Regions from separate parts of the Exiguobacterium sp. SH0S7 genome, predicted to be linked through region 2. Evidence: riboswitches for the same ligand, from Rfam matches in the RefSeq annotation. Region 2 holds a riboswitch; the other holds the start of a gene.
What was found. A riboswitch is a leader RNA that binds a small molecule or an ion and turns the genes downstream of it on or off. The one in region 2 is predicted to bind FMN.
Positions count from the first base shown of each region.

Region 1: linked by a shared signal. The riboswitch ahead of EVJ22_RS02655 (ECF transporter S component) and the one ahead of ribD (bifunctional diaminohydroxyphosphoribosylaminopyrimidine deaminase/5-amino-6-(5-phosphoribosylamino)uracil reductase RibD) in region 2 are both predicted to bind FMN.

Region 1 is NZ_SJVA01000001.1:506,369-517,341, forward strand. Features, by position in the region: partial or broken gene ptsG (glucose-specific PTS transporter subunit IIBC) at 1-1,112, opposite strand, end outside; partial or broken gene ptsG (glucose-specific PTS transporter subunit IIBC) at 1,246-2,745, opposite strand; gene glcT (glucose PTS transporter transcription antiterminator GlcT) at 2,962-3,798, opposite strand; gene EVJ22_RS02630 (YuiB family protein) at 3,917-4,234, opposite strand; gene EVJ22_RS02635 (NAD(P)/FAD-dependent oxidoreductase) at 4,364-5,575, opposite strand; gene EVJ22_RS02640 (NAD(P)/FAD-dependent oxidoreductase) at 5,844-6,821, shown strand; gene EVJ22_RS02645 (Rossmann-fold NAD(P)-binding domain-containing protein) at 6,863-7,717, opposite strand; gene EVJ22_RS02650 (HesB/IscA family protein) at 7,827-8,183, opposite strand; FMN riboswitch at 8,281-8,422, shown strand; gene EVJ22_RS02655 (ECF transporter S component) at 8,581-9,168, shown strand; gene EVJ22_RS02660 (NupC/NupG family nucleoside CNT transporter) at 9,279-10,490, opposite strand; gene EVJ22_RS02665 (YuzB family protein) at 10,690-10,926, opposite strand.
Region 2 is NZ_SJVA01000011.1:17,054-28,026, reverse strand. Features, by position in the region: gene EVJ22_RS12835 (DUF5996 family protein) at 1-42, shown strand, start outside; gene EVJ22_RS12830 (DUF4261 domain-containing protein) at 334-1,059, opposite strand; gene EVJ22_RS12825 (ABC transporter permease) at 1,145-3,469, opposite strand; gene EVJ22_RS12820 (ABC transporter ATP-binding protein) at 3,482-4,180, opposite strand; gene EVJ22_RS12815 (DegV family protein) at 4,358-5,188, shown strand; gene EVJ22_RS12810 (GGDEF domain-containing protein) at 5,309-6,991, shown strand; gene EVJ22_RS12805 (homing endonuclease associated repeat-containing protein) at 7,038-7,679, opposite strand; gene EVJ22_RS12800 (undecaprenyl-diphosphate phosphatase) at 8,131-8,943, shown strand; FMN riboswitch at 9,035-9,177, shown strand; gene ribD (bifunctional diaminohydroxyphosphoribosylaminopyrimidine deaminase/5-amino-6-(5-phosphoribosylamino)uracil reductase RibD) at 9,328-10,410, shown strand; gene ribE (riboflavin synthase) at 10,391-10,973, shown strand, end outside.

The DNA.
Region 1 (10,973 bases), on a different contig from region 2:
CCGAACAACAGATAATCGATGAGTCCGCCTGAGAACGTCATCCCGATTTTGACGTTGAGTAAATGCATGGTCATAAATGATAGTCCAGCGAATACAGCGTGAATACCAAAGAGAAGAGGTGCGACGAAGACAAACGAGAACTCGATTGGTTCTGTGATCCCCGTCAAGAATGAAGTGAGGGCTGCTGAGAAGTAAAGTCCTTCCACGTCTTTACGACGCTCTTTCGGGACCGTATGGTACATGGCGAGACAAGCGGCCGGTAATCCGAACATCATGAATGGGAATTTCCCGGTCATGTACGTCCCGGCTGTGAACTCGACGCCGTCACGAAGCTGGGCGAAGAAGATCCGTTGGTCACCTTGGACGAGGTCTCCCGCCTGGTTCGTATATTCCCCGAACTGGAACCAAAACGGCGAGTACCAAATATGATGTAGCCCGAACGGAATCAATGAACGTTCGACCAACCCGAAGACGAATGCGGAAACGGCTACGTTTGCTTCAATAATCGTACTTGAGAACGTATTGATGGCCGTTCCGATCGGCGGCCAGATATAAGCCAGCGCAATCCCGATCACCAAACTGAACGCGGCGGTCGCAATCGGAACGAAACGTTTCCCGGCAAAGAATCCTAAGAAGTCCGGCAACTTGATGTTAAAGTACTTGTTATACGCGAACGCGGCAATCAAACCGGCGATGATACCACCGAATACTCCCATTTGAAGCGTCGGGATACCAAGTACCGAGGCATAGGCAGGGTCTCCTTGGGCAATTTCTGCAGTAATCCCGTTCCACGTGCTGATAACTTTGTTCATGATCAAATAACCAACGATAGCTGCTAACCCGGCAACACCGTCTCCGTTGGCCAGCCCAATGGCGACCCCGACGGCGAACAACAGACCTAAATTGGCGAACACGATATCCCCGGCATCGGTCATGACTTGCCAAATGAGGACGAGTGAATCGTTTGCCAAGAAAGGTAACAGCGAAACGAGATCAGGATTTTGGAACGCCGTACCAAATGCAAGTAATAGACCGGCTGCCGGCAAAATCGCAACCGGAAGCATGAGCGCCTTCCCGATCCGTTGCAATACGCCAAACACTTTCTTCCACATCATGGTTCCTCCTTTTGTCAGAATACTTACTTTTCCCCATCTGATACCAGGCTGAAACCGTTTCCCCATACAAAAAAAGCCAACCCTTAACGGATTGGCTTAATACTTAGTTTGCTTTCTTTTCGTTACCTGAAGCGATGACCGCTTGCATCTCTGATTTCAATGCATCCGAACGCGGTCCAAAGATCGCTTGAATGTTGTTACCGACTTCAAGGACACCAGCTGCCCCGAGACGTTTCAACTCTTCTTTGTTCACTTGGCTCTTATCTTTCACTTCGACGCGAAGACGTGTGATACATGCGTCAAGGTGTTTGATGTTTTGTGAACCACCGAAACCAACGAGGATATCTTGTGCAAGTTCCGAACCAGTAGCAGTTGATTGCTCAACGACTTCATCTTCACGGCCCGGTGTTTTAAGGTTGAACTTACGGATAACGAAACGGAATCCGAAGTAGTAGACGACTGCGAACGCGAGTCCGACTGGAATGACGAGCCACCAGTCTGTACGGTTAGGAAGTACACCGAAGAGAAGGTAGTCGATCAAACCGCCCGAGAACGTCATCCCGATTTTGACGTTCAAGATGTGCATGACCATGAATGAAAGACCAGCGAAGACTGCGTGTACTGCGAACAAGAGTGGAGCGACGAACAAGAATGAGAACTCGATCGGCTCTGTGATACCTGTCAAGAACGATGTGAGTGCTGCCGAAGCTAACAAACCACCGACGACCGCTTTACGCTCAGGACGTGCTTCATGGTACATCGCAAGTGCTGCTGCAGGAAGACCGAACATCATGAACGGGTATTTACCAGTCATGAACGTACCGGCTGTCAACTCGGCGCCATCACGGATTTGAGCGAAGAAGATCGCTTGGTCACCGCGGACGATCGTACCAGCTGCATCCGTGTATGATCCGAATTCGAACCAGAACGGTGAGTAGAAAATGTGGTGAAGGCCGAACGGGATCAATGAACGTTCGATCAAACCGAAGACGAATGCCGCTAACGTGCGGTTTTCAGTCAACATGAAGTTCGAGAACGTGTTCAATCCGTGCTGAACCGGCGGCCAGATGAGAAGCATGACGAAACCAGCGACGACAGCCAATACAGCTGTGACGATTGGGACGAAACGCTTACCAGCGAAGAAGCCAAGGAATTGTGGCAATTCGATGTTGAAGTACTTATTGTATGCCCAGGCCGCTATCAGACCGACGATGATACCACCGAAGACACCTGTTTGAAGTGTTGGGATACCAAGGACTGACGCGTAAGCCGGGTCACCTTGTGCGATGATCTCAGGTGTGAGTTCGAGCCAAACACCCATGACTTTGTTCATGATGAGGAACCCGACGATGGCTGCGAGTCCGGCAACGCCGTCCCCTGCTAAACCGATCGCGACACCGACTGCGAATAAGAGTGCTAAGTTCGAGAAGATAATTCCGCCTGCTTGCTCCATGAGCTGAGCAAACTTGACAACGCCTGCGTTCGTCAACCAACCAGCGCGTGACGTAAGGGCCGGGTTTTGCATCGCGTTACCGAATGCGAGAAGAAGACCGGCTGCCGGCAAGATGGCTACAGGAAGCATAAGCGCTTTACCGACTTTTTGAAGAACACCAAAAATCTGCTTAAACATGATAAATCCTCCTTTTGTAATTGTTTATTCTGAAACCGAACGTAGATGTCAGACAACCGACGTATCTAAACGTTTTCATAATGAACGTTTATAAAAACAGAAACAGGCATGAATAAGGTATAGAACGTAGACTTCTCCTCAATAGAGAAATCGTAGCCGTTCCACTCCTTACTCATGCCTGATCGAATCAGTAACACGTAAGATACGTGGTATCAGTTATCTACTTGTAGTCAGTCGCTGGAGATGCATCGTCAAATATGTCGCTTCACCTCGTGGGACAGGACGCTTTAATTCGCGTTCCATGATGCCCATCAGCTCCCAAGCAGTACTATAGCATAGCGGATATTCTTCACGCAACACCTTTTCTATTTTTTGTGGGGCCTCGACCGTCTCACCTGTCGCAACCCGCTCAACGGCGTACCTCAAGTGCCGAAGTAAGCGCTTATAATCGAGCGAAGTACGGTCCATTTTGACGTTCAAACGACTCTCAATCGTTTGAACGATCTGGCCGATGATTTGATTGTGACGATTGACTTCGAGGACGTTTTTAAACGTCGTCGCCGAATGGATATGAAGGGCGATAAATCCGACCTCGGCATCAGGAAGCAATACGTCGAGGCGCTCGTGGATCATGTCGACGATCCGTTCGGCGAGCGCGTACTCGTTCGGATAGAGCGATTCGGTCTCGAGTAAGAACGGGTTCGTCACTTCCATCCCTTGTTCGATCCGTTTCATCGTAAAGAACAAGTGATCGGTCAGGCCGATATGGATATGTTGGTCGACTTTTTTTCCCGTGTTGCTCTCGATGAAGCCGACGATGTCTTGCATGAAGGCGATGAAGTCTTCATCGACGTGCTTCACGAGCTCACGGTATTGAGATTGCTCTTCCTTATCCGTCAATTGATACACTTTCTCCGGGACGCTGGCCGGGTCGACGAGATCGCCCGCTTTCTTGCCGAAGCCAATCCCCTTCCCAAGCAGAATGACTTCCGGATCCGTATCATGTTGACAAATGACAACGCTATTATTCAACACTTTTTTGATCGTATACATCGGTAATGTCAAACGTATCGCATCCCTTACTAATTAAATCGTTATCTTATCTAGTATATCGGTTCAGCTTCTAAAAAAGTAGGCAGAAACCAAAAAAAGACGAACATTTCTGTCGTCTTTAAAACATCGAGTAACCGCTCTTACGCAAGTACCGGATGGTGACCCCTGCCAAGATGGCACCGAGCAATCCGAATCCGAGCATAAAAATGTCGAGGAACTGCAGACCGAGCAGACGCTCATAGACGTTCGCGAGCGCGGTCGATGTTTCCGTGACGTAGCTTGACAGCTTGACGTTGTCGATCATCATAATGACGAAAATCGGATAGATGAACACGAGCGTCCACGTCTTTTTCAGCAGCATATTCAAGATGAACCCGATGCTGAAGAAGATGACTAAATATAAAATCGCGCCAATGACGGCTTGGATGATGTGCATGTGATTGCCCCCTTTTCCCGTTGTCTATTATACCGAAAAGAAATCCGCTTGGTCAAAGAAGTTCACTGAATCGTTGACATGAAAAAGCAGCCCGTTCAAATGAACAGGCTGCTCGTTGGCTCAAACGAATCAGAATTTACCTTTTTTAAGGACGAGACCGTATTTTTTGAGCTCGATAAAGTGTTTGTTGTCGATGACTTTCTTCATGAATGAAGCGTTGCGACCGAAGATCTTTTTGCCCATGACGATCCCGATTCCATCGTTATGACCAAGTGACGCGACCGTCCCTTTGCTCTCATACGTGAACTTCGAAGTCGACTTGCCGTTGATGAGCGCAGCGATGTTTTTCGCCACGTTGTGCGCTTGTTGCGTCGCAATTTGCGCCGTCGGCGGGTACGGACGGTTCGAGACAGGATCCATGACCGCTGAGCAGTCACCGATGATGAAGACGTTATCGTGGCCAGGGGCACGGTTGTCCGCCTCGACCATGACACGGTTACGGACCGCTTCAAAGCCAGACTTCTCAACGATCGGGCTGCCGCTGACGCCGCCTGTCCAAAGGATCGTGTTCGCTGCAATCGTCTCCGTCGTCTCGCCTTGGAGTGGACCGAACGTGACGACACCTGGCTCTACACCTTTGATGCCGTTGCCGAGTTTCATCTCGACGCCGTTACGCTCGAGCCATTTTTGCGCATACGTCGTGAGTTCCGGGTCGAACCCTGGAAGAACCGTTGGCGCTGCCTCGATGTTGACGATGCGGACCGCTTCACGGGGAACATCGTACTGTTTGCAAAGTTCAGGGACACGGTTGACGAGCTCACCGAGGAACTCGATACCTGTGAATCCGGCACCACCGACAACGATCGTGACGAATGAACGGTCAGATGATCCGTTCGTCTTGTATTGCGCGAACGAATACTCGATATGTTCTTTAATTTTACGAACGCTGTTGAGCGAGTTGATCGTCATCGCATTCTCTTTAAGGCCCGGGATACCGAATGTTTCCGGTACGCCACCGAGGGCGAAGACGACGTAATCGTACTCGACAGTCGATCCGTCTTCGAGCATCACTTGTTTGGCCGTAGTATCGACGCGATCGACGATCCCTTTGACAAGTTTAACGCGTGACGCATTGACGACGTCGTTAATGTAGACACGAGCTTGCTCAGGCTTCATCGTTCCAGCCGCCGGCTCATGAAGCCAAGTCGTTTGGTAATGGTAATCGTGTTTGTTGATCAACGTGATGTTTGCATCTCCAGCTGAGAGCGTCTTTTGCAGGTTGACTGCCGTGATGAGTCCACCGAAACCTGCGCCGAGGATAACAATGTTAGGTCGTTTCATGTTCATTTCCACCTTGTTTTAAAAGTTTTGTTTTCCTGAACAACTATGTTGTGTGTTTTTTCACATAGACGTTCACAATAAAGCCTAATTCTTGTTCAACCAATGTTCACAATTGCTTCCCGTTCATTGTACGACGTTTAATCCGTTTTCTCAATGAAAAAGCTTATCTTCTTGAATTTTTTTCGAAAGTATTGCATCTTTGTACTGAATGGATTTAGTTTACGTTAGACCATATAATAGAAGTACACGCTTCACGAGGAGGAATTCGATGAAATCGACGAAAGATGTAGTCATTATCGGTGGCGGTCCAATCGGGCTGTTCACCGCATTTTATGCAGGTATGCGCCAACTCGATGCGACGTTGATCGAAAGCTTGCCGCAATTAGGCGGGCAATTGTCGACGCTCTATCCAGAGAAATATATTTATGACATCGCCGGCTTCCCAAAAGTGAAGGCACAAGATCTAGTCGACCAACTGAAAGCGCAAGCCGATCAGTTCGAACAAGATTATCGCCTTGGCGAGACGGTCGAAACGGTCGAGCGACTCGAAGACGGTACGTTCCACATCTCGACGAACAAGGACGAGTACCATACGAAAGCAATCATCATCACAGCCGGCAACGGCGCGTTCGCCGCACGTCCGCTCGGACTGGACGGTTGTGAAGATTACGCGAACCTTCATTACTTCGTCGACAGCATGGAGAAATTCCGCGACCGTCGCGTCATGATCGCCGGCGGCGGCGACTCGGCCGTCGACTGGGCACTCATGCTCGAAGGTATCGCCAAAGAAGTCCATATCGTCCACCGTCGTGACCGTTTCCGGGCTCACGAGCATACGGTCGAACAAATGAAAGCCTCGACAATCAACGTCTGGACGCCTTATAATATCGAATCACTCTCGGGCGCGACGCATATCGAGTCGGTCGAACTAACTGACAAAGACGGCGCATCGAAGTTCGTCGACATCGACGACTTGATTTGTAACTACGGGTTCGTCTCATCGCTCGGCCCAATCAAAAACTGGGGCATGGAGTTTGAGAAAAACACGATACGTGTCGACTCGCGAATGGAGACGACAGTCGCAGGCATCTTCGCTTGCGGTGACATCGCCACGTACGAAGGCAAAGTCAAATTGATAGCGACCGGCTTCGGTGAAGCACCGATCGCCGTCAACCAAGTGAAACAGCTCGTCGACCCGACAGCGCGTCACCCACAACATTCAACCTCGGTATTTGCCGGGAAATAAAGACTGGCCTCTCATCTGCGAACGATGAGAGGCCGTTTTTTTCATTTGCGGATCGTTTGAATGATGACACGGTCAATCCAATCATCGAGTTGCGTGAACACGAAGCCAGCTTTTTTCGCCTCGGCGTTCGACATGTAGTAGTCGACGTCTGTATCGTACGGGGACGACTCCCCATCCTTAATGATTTGGACCGGTTTACCGATATGCTGTCCAATTCGTTCCATGAGCGCACCTAACGAGATGAGACCGTCGCTCGCGGCGTTGAACGGCCCCCTCACGTCGGCACGGCCGACCCATTCCAAGAAAGCTGCCGCCTCGAAACTTGAGATGAATCCCATCAGCGCCTCCGGGTGATGTAATACGATCGGCTCTTCGTTCCGAACCGCGTCGACATAAAATTTTAACCGGTCGGTGTAATCATCCGGCCCTAGGACGATCGGCAACCGCACCGTCGTGACAGGGAACGAGGCCCGATGGAAGAAGTACGATTCGGCCTCTCGTTTCCCTTGTCCGTAATCGTGTTCCGCGTCGAGGTGATATTCATGATGGAGCGGATTGAAGTCGCTCTCTTTTAAAGCCGCCTCTGGCGCATAGACGGACATCGTCGACGTGAGCACATATTTCCCGACCCGGTCCATGAAGGCATCTGTCGCGATCTTCGCCTGATACGGATTGAAACAAATATTGTCGTAGACGAGGTCATACTCGTTGCGTGCGAGGTCTTTCATCGTCGCGACCGACTGACGGTCTCCTTTAATGGAGCGGATACCTTCCGCTTCCGGCACTTGCAGCTGTCCCCGAGTGACAATCGTCACGTCGTCGCCTGCTTCAGCGAGCCGCAGTGCGAGCCGTTTCCCAAAGTAACGCGAGCCACCGAAAATCAACACTTTTCTCATCACTCCTACCCCCTTATCATCCTTCTCCATCCAATATTCCCGTTCATTTCCTCTCATTAACATGCTCACCAAAAAAGGTTGCCGAGCGTGTCGGCAACCTGTCTATCGTTTAGCAATCCCCCGGCGTGCCGGCGTTCGCCGCCGTCCGGAAACTTGAGCCGCAACCGCACGTCGCGATTGCGTTCGGATTTTTGATCGTGAAGCCACCGCCGAGCATCGACTGCTTGTAATCGATTTCGAGACCGTCGACGACACCGTGGTCTGCTTCGGCGACGATGACGCGGACGCCATGATGGTCGAACTGGACATCCTTGTCCGTCTTGTCTTCATCGAACCCCATCCCGTAAGATAAGCCGGTACACCCACCGCCTTGGACTTTGATCCGTAAGAACTGGGCCTCAGGGCGTTCGGTCTGTTTCATCATATCGATGACTTGTAGTGCGGCTGGCTCTGTCAAATGAATCATCTGAACTCCTCCTCATTTATCTTCACTTCAAGTCAACTGACTTGTGATTTTGTGAAATATCTTGTATAACTAAACTGTAACAAAAAAAATTAAATCGTTCCATCTTCGGGGCAGGGTGAAATTCCCGACCGGCGGTATTGAAGACAAGTTCTTCTCAGCCCGTGAGCGAGCAAGGCGTTGCTTGCTGATTTCGTGAGATTCGAAAGCCGACAGTAAAGTCTGGATGGGAGAAGATGGCGGCATCCGACCGATATCCGGATGTTTTCTTTGGCGTGGACTCCACACCGATGAGAACATCTATTTCGTATGCGCGTAAACTCTCCCGATTGTTCACACAATCGGGTTTTTCTATGCGACGGGTGCCATTCATCAAGGAGCGACAAAAGGAGAGATTTTGATGAAAACAACGCGCAACAAACGATTGACAACACTGGTGACGCTATCGATGCTCGGGGCGATTTCATTCGTCCTCATGCTCTTTAACTTCCCGCTGCCCTTCCTGCCACCCTTCCTGAAAGTGGACTTCAGTGACATCCCAGCGCTCATCGCCGGTATCGTCTTCTCGCCACTCGCAGGTGTCGTGGTCGTCGCTCTAAAAAACGTCCTCTACTATGTCTTTAACGGTGGCGGCGTCCCGGTCGGTGAAGTCGCGAACTTCTTTGCAGGTGTCGCATTCATGTATCCGGTCGCTTGGTTCTACCATAAACGTAAAACGAATAAAGCGCTCGCTTCAGGCCTCGTGGCAGGTACGATCACGATGGCGCTCAGCTTGGCGATTTTGAACTACCTACTCATCTTACCAGCTTACGCGTTCTTCTTCGGAATGGCCGAGATGGCCGATCCAGCAGTCAAGACGAACCTCGTCCTGTACGGTATCTTACCGTTCAACTTGATTAAGGCATTATTGATCACCGCCTTGTTCGTCCCGCTCTTCCTGAAGTTGAAGCCGTGGATCGAACGTCAACAAATGCAACTGCAAGCGTAATGCCAAATCATCCAAAGGAAACATTCCTTGGGTGATTTTTTATGTTCAATATATGACGACCATGAACAAGAGCGCCCACCGGAGTGAGCGCTCTTGTTTGTGAATAACGATTAGAGAAGAAGACCAGCGAGAGTCGCTGACATCAAGTTCGCAAGCGTACCTGCGAGAATCGCGAGGACACCCATACGTGCGATGTCGTTACGACGGTTCGGTGCCATACCACCAAGACCACCGAGAAGGATGGCGAGTGATGAGATGTTGGCGAATCCACAGAGTGCGAACGCAATCATCGCTTCTGTACGAGCTGACAACTCACCTGAACCGATGATCGGTGCGAACTCAGAGAAGGCAACGAATTCGTTCAAGACGAGTTTTTGTCCAAGGAAGCTACCGAATTGTACGGCATCCGCCCATGGTACACCGATGACGAACGCGAGCGGTGCAAACACGTAACCAAGGATCAATTGAAGTGAGAGGCCTTCTAGACCGAACCAACCACCGATTCCACCGAGAAGCAAGTTGACGAGTGCGATCAATGAAACGAAGGCAAGAAGCATCGCACCGACGTTCAATGCGAGGAACAAACCGTCTGACGCACCGCGAGCGGCCGCATCGACGAAGTTTGCTGCTTTGTTCTCTTCATCTTCAGCAATTTCGATATCATCATCCGGTACATCCGTTTCTGGGACAATGATTTTTGCAAACATCAAACCAGCAGGCGCTGCCATGAAGCTCGCTGCGAGCAAGTACTCGAGCGGAACTCCGAGTGCGGCATATCCAGCAAGTACCGAACCGGCAACTGATGCGAGACCACCGACCATGACGGCAAACAATTCAGATTGTGTCATTGTTGGAAGGTAAGGCTTGATGACGAGCGGTGCTTCCGTCTGACCGACGAAGATGTTCGCCGTCGCTGAAAGCGATTCTTTACGTGACGTACCGAGTGCTTTTGCAAGTGCCGTACCGAGGATACGGATGACCCATTGCATGACGCCGATGTAGTAAAGAAAGGCAATTAAAGAAGACATAAAGATGATGATAGGTAAGACTTGGAACGCGAAGACGAAGTTGTCTCCCCCGACTGCCGTACCGAAGACGAAGCCGATTCCGGCGTTCGCCGTGTTCAAGACGTTTTGTACGCCTCCTGAGATAAATTCTAACGCCGAACGCCCTACCGATGTGAAGAGGACGAGGAACGCGAACGTAAACTGGATCGCGAAAGCGGCAAGAACTGTACGCCATTTGATGGCTTTACGGTTGGTCGAGAAGATGTAAGCGATTCCAATTAGTGCCAAAATACCAACCACGCTCATGATATTCATTGGTGTTGTGCTCCTTTCATATTGAAAACCCGATGATTGTGTTATACCCGAATCAAGATGTGCCCTACCGTTTGAAACGCTTTCTTTTTATGTTGTTAAACGTCAGACAACCTACATTCGAACCTCTTAGAATATACCAAACCGTTTTAAAAAAAGCAACGGGTCAAAAAGAAAAAAGTTTGAGAAATCTCAAACTTTTTTACCAGGCCATCTCTTCGATTTTTTCATACACGTTCGTAACGAGTTGTTCCGGTGTCTCCCCAATCACGACTTCTCCGTCGACGAGACAGAACAAGTCGAGCGAGCAGACCCCACAGTAGCCGGTACAGCCATATTCGACGACGTCTAGGTCAGGATCGGACTCTAGTTTTGCCCGGGCGATCTGTGAACCCATCGCTAAGTTCGAGGCACAAAACTCGATGATCGGATTCATCATTTTTTTCACCGTCTTTCTTCCCCTATTGCGGGAAAATGGTTCTTCTA
Region 2 (10,973 bases):
CCGCTCGACATGCCGAAACAACAAGAGCTCACAGACGAATGATCTGTGAGCTCTTGTTTACTTTAGGGGCTGGTAGCGAGTAGATGGCCCATTTCCGACACGGATGATTTTCCGTTCGGCTATTAGCTGTTCGATTAGTTGTACAGTACCTTTTTGTTGCTCGTCCGATGGCGCCCCGACCCCTGCAGGAATGCAATCCGACGGAGACCCAGCAGCGACGCGAGTCGCGATGCGGCTCCGGGATTGCCTGCGGAAAGCGTGGGCGCCGGAAGGACGAGCGATATCAAAAAATCGATCAATCTGGATGTGGGTCCAAATTAATCGATTGACATGTCATTCTGCAATTTGTGGTACGAGGTAGATCAAGCCGAACGGGTTATGGAGCAAGTTGTCGATTGACGTGCGCTCGTCTTCGCCCATCTCGACCGTGAACGTCTTGCCGTCCTCGAACGTGAAGCTGTCGCCGTCACCGAACATCGATCCGCCTGCGATCAAATGGAAGTTGAACGAATGGATGACGTGGATCGCGTCTTCGATCTCGAGTGTTTCTGGTACGGCGACGTCGGCATGGCCGAACGCTTTCATGCCCCACGACACGTACGCCGTCTCTTCTTCCGTGATGGCGGTGAGGAGCGAGTAGTCGAGGGCGAGGTCTTCTTCTTTCGACGCTTGCCATTCGTCTTTCGAATAAGCGACGCCTGCCGTCTCGACCATGACACCGAGTCCGCCGGCGTTCAACAGGGCGTTCGCCCCGCGACGGGCCGCGGCGATGTCTGTCACATCATTGACGTCGCCGATCAAATAGACGATATGTGTGTGACGCGTAAGTCCTTTGGCGATTTTCGGTGTGAAGCCGCTCGTGCTGGCGTGAATCATCGCCTCGGCGAGCGCCGGGTCGCGTTCGACGACTTCGACGGTGAACGCTTTTCCGGTCTCGTCTTCTAACAGCAACAGACCGGCCATCGTATAGCCTTCGCTATGTAAACTGATTTTTTCGCTCACGGCCTCGGCCGATGGCCAGTTTCCTGGGATGGCGAGTAACACTTGTGTACGGTTCATTAGAATCATCCTCTTCTGCAAATAGTTAGGCCCCTCAAGCGAGAGGCCTAGTCTCTTCTGTTATTATGCCCTATTTCGAGCAAAGTTATTCTTGATATGTCTTCAACACTTCTTGGAGCGGGATTTGATCGATCTTGCGCCGGCTGACGAACGTGCTGACGAAGAACAAGAGCGTGACGGCCCCGACCGTATAGAGCACGTATATCCATTCAAACTCGAGCGGCAAGACGAGCCCGTAGTCCTCGGCGAAGACGACGATGATGATACGGAGGACGACGAGGGCGATCGGGATGCTCAGGAGTGCCGAGATGAGCGCGTAGACGAAATAGCTGTCGAGGATCATCGAGCGGACCTCACGTCGATTATACCCCATCACTTTGAGGAGCGAGATGACGTAATAGTTCTTCTCGACCGTGAGCGCGGTCAAGACGAACAAGATGCTGAAGGCGATCAAGGCGGAGCCGCCGATCATGACGTTCATCATTAAATTCATATACTCGTTGATCGACTCGGACTGTTCGATCAAGCCGTCGCGCGACAGAATCGTCGGATACACCGACTCGTCCGGACGTTCACTGGCATAGACGCCGTTGAACAAGTCGCTCGAAGTGCCGTCTGTCAGTTCGTTGCTGAGCATTTCAATCGGTAAATAGACGACGTCACCCGTGAAGTCGTCGGCGATGCCGAGGATCGGGTACGATAACGTCTCTCCGTCGAGCTCGATTGTGATGACGTCGTCGACGTCAAAACTTTGTTTTAAGGCGAGCGGTTCGGTGACGATGACGCCATCGGTTGCAGGGGTCAATTCGTTCCCGTCCCGGTCTTGCAACCGGTAGAGCGTGTTGTCGTCGCTCAAGCCCTTAAGGGTGACGAGTTGATCCTCGACGAACGCGAACGGATAGGCGAGGAACGGTTCCTGACCGTCGACGAGCATTGGCGGCGATTCCGTGTTCGCGTACGCCTCATACGCATAGTCGACGTCGTTCAATCCGCCGACCGTCATCCGGTCGACGGCCCCGTTCATCATGAGTGCGAACACGATGAGCAGCGTCGAGAACAAGATACCGAGGAAGAAGATGATGAAGCTGCCCGTGCTTTTGACGGCGTATAAATATTTGAACTTCGTTTTCCCGCTGGCCCGGCTTAGCATTCGGCTGACGAGCCGGCTGAGCCGATTGAGTGATATGTTGTCGCGCGGTGATAACAGTGCGAGCGCGCTCTCGCCCATAAGCTTGTAGATGACGGCACCGGCGACGATGCCGAAGAAGACGAGCGGGACGAAGACGGCGGTCAAAAAGACGAGTGGGTTTTGAGCGATCGTGATCGATGGCAACAGATAGAAGTCGAGGTACAGGTTTTTGAGCGGGTCGGCGAAGTAGAGGCCGAGGAAGTACCCGATGACGAGCATGAGCGTCGCGAACACCAAGATCAGCACTAAGTAGGGGGTTGAGATCTGGCGCCGATTGTAGCCGATCGCTTTCAACAGCCCGATCTGACCGCGTTCGGCCTCGAGCATGTTCGAGATGAGAATGGCGACGATGATGACGGCGATCGAGACGATGAATAGACTAAGTCCGAGCGCCATCGCTTTCCCGGACGAGATCTCACTATAGATGGCCCCGCTGCGCATAATATTCTCCGTCTCCATGACCGAGACGACGAACGGGAGCTCGGCTGTGTCGATCGCGCCGTCCGTGACGCCTGAGAGCCGGAACGACTCCGTGCCGACGATCGCTTCATACGCCTCGTCCGTCATGAGCAGGAGCGTCTGCGTCCCGGCGTCGAGATTGAAGAAGTTCTCATCGAACAGCGGGAGCGTATAGTCCGGGAACAAGACGAAACCGCTCACCGTGAACGGCGTGCCGAGGTCGATCGTGTCACCGACCTCGATCCCGTTCTTCTCGGCGTATTTGGCGTTGAGCGCGACCTCGTCGTCGGTTGTCGGACGCGATCCTGCTTCGAGGTAAGACTGATTGATCGTCATTGTTTCTTTTAAGACGAGCCCCCGATGTTCACTGCCGGCTAATGGATAAGTGATCAGTTTGGATTCGCGAAGTTCGAGTGTCGCCTCGGGCATGACGGACTCGACCGCGTCGATCCGGGCGCCGATCAAGTCGTCGAAGCGCTCCGGGTCGACCTGTTTCAAGTCGGCGAGCGTATACGTGCCCGAGGCGACGAGGGAGGCGATTTCGGGGTCGTTCGCTTCGTCTGCGGTGACACGGTTGAGCATCTCGACGGCGAAGTCCTCTTGGTTCGACGACGCCAAATAGTCCTCGGTCGGGACCTCGATCCCGCTGATGCCGTAGAACATCATCGTATAGGTGAGCGAGCTCATGACGATGATGACGGCGATGGCGACGAGCTGCATCCATTTGCCGACGAGCGTCTTCAAAACGTTTTTATACAGCATGGTCGAAACCTCCTAACCCCAATCGATGTCGCGCGCGGCTTGTCGGACCGGGTTGTGCGTCAGTTCGACGATGCGTCCCGAGTTCATCTTGATGACGTCGTCGGCCATGGCGCTGATGCCGGTGTTGTGGGTGATGACGACGACGGTCTTGCCGTACGTCGTGTTCAATCGCTCGAGCAGCTCGAGCACTTTCTTCGAATTGTCCTCGTCGAGCGAGCCGGTCGGTTCATCGCAAAAGATGATCGACGGGTTTTTGGCGAGACTCCGGGCGACCGAGACACGTTGCTGCTCACCGCCGGACAGTTGGTACGGGTACTTGTCACGCGCGGCCGTCAGCCCGACCTGCTCTAACAGCTCGTCGATACCGAGCGGTTGCTGTGACAGGTCGGCCCCAATCTGGATATTTTCGTAGACGGTCAAGTTTTGGAGCAGATTGTATTGTTGGAAGATGAAGCCGAGATGGTCGCGCCGAAACGCCGTCATCTGTTCCGGGGACAAGTCGGTCAAGACGGTGTCATCGAACGTGATGTTCCCGGACGTGACCGTATCAAGCCCGCTGATGACGTTCAAGAGTGTACTCTTGCCACTGCCGCTCGGGCCGAGGATGACGACGAACGCTCCGTCATTGATCGTCAAATCGACCTCTTTCAAGGCGGCCGTCTCGATATCACCGGTCTTGTAAATTTTATTGACGTTCTCGATTCGAATCATAAAAAAGCGCCTCCTTTGTCCATGTTATCTTTTACCCGTTTCGGGCGGATTGTGGACCTGGGAGGTTTGAACGTTTGACGAAGACGGACACATTTTTTGAAAAATTAGTGAAACCGTTTCACCTGTGATAAAATAATACTACCAGGTACTAATTATGTTTTTAAAGGAGAGGCTCAGATGAAAATTGCCTACATTACGGACAGCACGGTCGTCCTGCCAGATTCAATTAAACACCATCCAGACATCCATATCGTCCCGCTTTACGTCGTCAAGGGCGATCAACCTTATAAAGACGGCATCGAAGTCGACGCCGAGACGGTGTACGACTGGATCGATGCCGGCGAGCGCGTCTCGACGAGCCAACCGGCAATCGGGGATTTCGCCACGCTGTATGAAGAGTTGAAGCCGAAGTATGACATGGGCATCGCCGTCCACCTGTCGTCTGACTTGAGCGGCACGTACTCGGCGTCGATCCAAGGGGCCGAGATCGCCGAGTTCAAGCTGCTCGCCATCGATTCACGGTCGGGTATTTATACGATGGGTCTGTTGCTCGAGGAACTGATCGAGCGCGTCGAGCGCGGAGACGCCCTTGATGACGTCGAGGCGTACATGAAACAGCGCGTCGAGGACGTCCGGATCGAACTGACGATTCAAAATTTGACGCAAATGCAAAAAGGTGGACGCATCTCGAAATCAAAAGCGCTCATCGGCAACATGCTGCAGCTGAAGCCGGTGCTCCGCTTCGAGGACGGGCTCATCGTCCCGTATCAGACCGTACGGACGTATAAAAAGGCGCAAGCCCACTTGTTCGAGGTCATCCGGGCGGCGATCGAGTCAGGCGAATGCACGGACGTCTCGATCTTCCACGGGAACGTGCCAGAGCTTGCGGAGTCGTGGAAACGGGAACTCGGCGACAAGGTGCCGATCCGCGTCGACACGCTCGCGCCGCTGCTCGGGGCCCACACCGGGTCCGGCTCGATCGGCATTTCTTATTTGAAAGCGAAATAACGGACAGACCGTGGCGCACGCCACGGTTTTTTCATTGTCACAACTTTCAAACAACGACTGGAATGTTTCTCCAAAACCCTTCATACTATTAAAGAATGTTACAAGAAAAGGGGGAAGACGATGCGGTTTCGGAAGTATCTCATAAGGAGCTGGCTCTCGTGGTCGCTCGTCTTCATCGGGATCGTCTATTACACGTGGACCGATCTGGAAACGTTCGATTGGGCGTTCTTCTGGTTCATCTACACGCTCGGTGCCTTGTTCGTCATGAACCCGTTGAAGCGGCGGCACCTGCACTTCACATTCCACGAGCTGTTCGTCTTCATGACGTTCTTCTTGTACGGGCTCGTCCCGGCAATTTTGATGGGGCAGTTGCTGTTGTTGACATTCCAGGCACGGACGTTCAACAAAAAAGTCGGCCGCCGGCGCTTCTTACACTTTTATCCGCTCAACACGTTGATCGAGGCGATGATACTCGTCATCCCGGGTCTCGTCTACTTTTCATTTGGAGGTGAGATCGGGTCGACCGTCCACTTGCTCGAGCAAGGTGCGGCGCTCCTCGGCTTCTTAGCGGTCCTTTATCTCGTCCTCGGCTTCAGCTTCGTCATGTCCCGGTTCTTGGTCGGGGAGCGGATCCCGCTGCCGATCATGTGGCGGCTGTTACGGTTCGATTGGCTCGTCATCTCGCTCGAGCTGTTGTTCACGATGGTCGCGCTCGAGGCGTTCCAACTGTTCGGGTATGTCGGATTGATGGCAGCATTCCTGCTCTTGTCGATTTTAAAGCTGGCGTTGTCGAAAGCGACGCAGACAGAAGAGACGCAATCGAAGATCGATCAAATCGAGCGGTTGAAAGAACAGCTCTATCGCGTCGACAGCGAAGCGTTGTTAATTGAAAAGTTTTGGAACGGGTTACGGGAAATCGTCGAGGTCGAGCGCGGTTGGCTTCAAATCAATCGAGACGGGGAGCAAACGTTTTATGATGTGCGGGGGCGTAAAGCGGAAGCGGTCGCTGATGCGTATACGCTTGAGCGGCACCGTGACGCGAGCGAGCCATACTTTCTGTACGATTCGCTCCACGAGTGGCACCCGGAGCTTCAGGCGAACCAAAGCGAACTGCATCATTCCGCGCTCGTCATTCAACCGGTGACGAGCACGACGAACGCGGTCAGCTGTATGATCTCGACGACGGCGAACGGGGCCTATGATGAGGCACTCGCGGTCGAGATCCACCGTTTGCTCAAGACGCTATCGTGGTCACTCGAGCGGATCGATGAACGGGATCGTCTCCAGCACGAGAGTCTGACCGATCCGTTGACCGGGTTGCCGAACCAACGAGCGTTGAAACGTTGGACGAAAGAGCGGCTAAACGACGTCGCTTCGTATCCGTTGTCGGTCTTCTTAGTTGACCTCGACCATTTTAAATCGATCAACGATACCTACGGCCATGCGTTCGGGGACGAAGTGTTAATTGAAGCGGGGGTCCTGTTCAACCGGCTCGTCCGGAGCAGTGACCTCGTCACGCGTTACGGCGGCGAAGAGTTCGTCTTCGTGTTCCCGAGGACGAACGAGGCGGCGGGGATTGTGACCGGTGAGAAGATCCGCCAAGCGCTCCGGTCACATCCGTTCGGGACGGAAGGGATCCGGGTTCAAGTGACCGCGAGCATCGGCATCGAGACGATCCATGAGTACGAAGAGCTCGATACGGTGTTGCGACATGCCGACCGGGCGATGTACGTCGGGGCGAAGTTTAACGGTCGCGACCGTGTCGCCCATTACCGTGACACGTCGACCGAACGAATTCAATGAAAAAAAAAGGAGGACCGTTAAACGGTTCTCCTTTTTGAATGAATGATTATGATTTCTGGCTGAATATGTCGGACTCGACCGCATGGATGGCAGCGGACCAAGACCCGTAACGATGCAAGATCGCTTTCGTAGATGGCTTGTTGTTGCGTTTCGCCCATTCTCGGTACGCCTCGAATGAAAGAGAGAAGCCCATCTCATGAATCGCTTCTCGAAGAGCGTTCGACAACTCTGACTTCGAGTAAGTCACGCTCGCCTCAAGTCCGGCTTCGGCGCAGGCGTCATGCCACGAACCGAACGTCTTGACGATGTGGTAATGGCTCGGTGCTTTCGGGTGTAGTTTCCGCCATTCTTGATATTTCTTCAGCGTGATGATCGAACCCATGTCCCGTGAATAGAGGGCAAGCGTCTCGACGATATCATCGCGTGTATATTTTGGCATTTTATCGGGTAAATCAACGGCGATTTCCCCATGCCATTCATAGCCGGCAATAGCGAGTGCCTCGGCCCATGATCCGAACTGTCGAATGATCGATTCGGGAGACGGCCAGTTTTGCTCCATCGCGAAACGACGATAGACAGAGCGACGAGGACGTTCCTTTAATAAATCCCCGAGCAAACGAATACAGTGAATCATGCGTTGCTGTTCGGTTGATAAGTGATGAGTACTAGTGGATAGCGTTTGACTCAATGATGGTTCCTCCTTCCATGGACTCATATCTGAACCGACAATGATGACGAAAGTGCTTCTACAATCATACTATCGGATAGTTTTTACGATTTATAAGCGCTTTTGTAAGTTTTTTATGTTAAAAATGGGACGTGATAGGTCTAAAGTCGGATGAAAGATTGAAAAAAAAGGTAACAGGTATATTACAAATTTAATATTATATGGGTTCATTTGTAAACAAAAAGTTTTATATTTGGTAAATTATATGAATTCCATACAAAAATGTACCCAGCTGGACAATGGGGTCATCACCGTTGTCCAGTTGAGTACTCCTCTATAATAAATTTAATTTTCAGACTAATCAATAAAAGTTTTCAAAATATACGAATTTTTTTTTAAGGGTGGTCAATGAAACTGAGATTCTGCTAAAATAGCCGCATTGAGCGAATTTGAGAAAAGAGGATATTATGATATGACAATATGGTTATTTTACTTGCTGCTTGGTCTCGTCCAAGGGTTTACGGAGCCGATCCCGATCTCGTCGAGCGGTCACTTGGTCATCTTCCAAGAGCTGTTCAACATCGAATTACCGGGACTGTCGTTCGAGATTTTCGTCAACTTTGCGTCGCTCCTTGCCGTCTTGACGATTTATCGCCAAGATGTCGTCCGCCTCGTCGTCAGTCTGTGGACGTTCTTATTTAAGAAAGATCGCAGCGAGGATACGATGATCGACGTCAAATTCATCGGTCTCTTGCTCGTCGCGACCGTACCGGCCGGCGTGCTCGGCGTGTTATTCGGTGATTGGATCGGTGAGACGCTCAGCGGCGTCGCGACGGTCGGCTATACGTTAATCTTGACCGGGGTCGCACTTTGGTTCATCCGCAACATGCGCGGGAATAAAGGCGACGGTGGCATCACGTTACGTGACGCCATCTTGATCGGTCTCGCCCAAGCGGTCGCGCTCATCCCAGGGATCAGCCGCTCGGGTGCCACGATCGTCATGGCGATGTTACTCGGCATTAAACAAGAGTCGGCGCTCCGGTTCTCGTTCTTCTTGTTCATCCCGGTCAGTCTCGGGACGATGATTTTGGACGGCCCGGCACTCTTCACCGACCCAGCGACGCGTGATCTGTTCGGTCCGCTCGTCTTGGCGTTCATCGCCTCGTACGCGCTGACGGCCATCTCGCTCAAATGGTTCCAGCACATCATGGCGAAGGGTGAGCTCAAGTACTTCTCGTTCTATTGCTGGATCGTCGGTTTGCTCGTCGTCTTGTTCTTGGCTTGATTGGAAGCGCTGCTCATCGGAGTGGCGCTTTTTTGCACTTTTATTTTTGCCTTCGATTCTTTTTTGCGCTAAAGTAAATGCGTACAAACAAATATTCCTTCGGGGTCGGGTGCAATTCCCAACCGGCGGTGATGGGCGCGAGCCCTAAGTCCGTGACCCGGGCGCACGTGTGCGAACGGTGGATCTAGTGTGACTCTAGAGCCGACAGTATAGTCTGGATGGGAGAAGGAAAAAAGACAGGTCCTCGTGACCTGTGCTTCGTCGTACGTTTTTCTGTAAAGAAAACGCTTATTTGGCCTGCCAAATGACGACTGAGACCTCCCGCCGAGACCCTAAGGACATCCTTAGGGTCTTTTTGTTTGTACGAAACAAGGAGGGAGAACGATGCAACAGTACATGCAACAAGCAATCCAATTGGCCAAGTCCGCTGCCGGACAGACCGGTGTGAACCCGCTCGTCGGGGCCGTCGTCGTCAAAGACGGTCGCATCGTCGGATTCGGTGCCCACTTGAAGGCCGGTGAACCGCACGCCGAAGTGCACGCCATTCGGATGGCCGGTGCGTCCGCATACGGTGCGACGATTTACGTCACGCTCGAGCCGTGCTCGCACTACGGGAAGACACCGCCATGTGCCGACTTGCTAATCGAGTCGGGCATCAAGCGCGCCGTCATCGCGATGAAGGATCCGAACCCGCTCGTCGCAGGGAAAGGTGTCGCCCGGTTGAAGGCGGCGGGGATCGACGTCGAAGTCGGTCTGCTCGAAGCCGAGGCCCGTGCGCTCAATCCGGCGTTCCTACGTTCGCTTGAGACGAAACGGCCGTACGTCGTATTGAAGACGGCGACGAGCCTAGACGGGAAAGTCGCGCTCGAGGCGGGTGAGAGCCAGTGGGTGACCGGGACTGAAGCGAGACGTGACGTCCACGAACTACGGGCGACGGTCGATGCCGTCTTGACTGGAATCGGGACCGTGCTCGCCGACGACCCGGCCTTGACCGTCCGGCTCGACACGCCGACACGTCAGCCGCTTCGGGTCGTCCTCGACCGCGAGCTCCGCTTACCGCTCTCGAGTCAGCTCGTCCGGAGCGCGAAAGATGTGCCGGTGCTCGTCTATACGCTGTCCGATGATGAAGTGAAACGGACCGAGCTCGCTCAAAACGGTATCGAGCTTGCCGACTATTCGACACTCGACAACGTCCTTCGTGACTTGCATGGTCGCGGCGTCGGCCGTTTGCTCATCGAGGCGGGACCGACGCTCGTGACGTCACTCTTGGACGGACAATACGTCGACGAATGGGTCATGTATCAGTCACCGCGCGTGTTCGGTGGGAACCGAGGCGTCTATCGCTCGAGCCAAGCCGGACCGTTAGATGCGATCGAGCGCTTCGCGATCGGCTCGGTCGAGACGGTCGGTACCGACATCAAGCTCGTCATGAGAAAGGGGGAGTCCGATGTTCACGGGAATCGTTGAAGAAATCGGCAGTGTGAAAGCCGTGAAGCGGAACGGGCCGTCGCTACGGCTCACGCTCGCGGGCAAGATCGTGTTAGAAGACGTGAAGCTCGGCGATAGCATCTCGGTGAACGGGATTTGCCTGACCGTGACGGCGTTTGATCAAACGAGTTTTGCCGTCGACGTCATGCCGGAGACGCTCAAAGCGTCCAGTCTAGATGGGGTCCGCCCTGGAACGGACGTCAACCTCGAGCGGGCGATGCCGGCGAACGGTCGCTTCGGCGGTCACTTCGTCTCGGGACACGTCGACGGGGTCGGGCGCATCGTCAAGAAGCGTCCGCTCGCGAACGCGGTCTACATCGATATCAGTTGCGAGCCGTCGCTACTCCGTTTCATCGTCCCTAAAGGTTCGATCTCGGTCGACGGGACGAGCTTGACGGTGTATGAGGTCACTGAACGCGGCTTCACGCTGTCGCTCATCCCGCACACGTACAGTGAGACGGTGCTCGGGATGAAGCAGGCTGGGGATAAGGTCAATTTGGAATGCGATATGTTGGCTAAATATATGGAAAAGCTAGTGAATC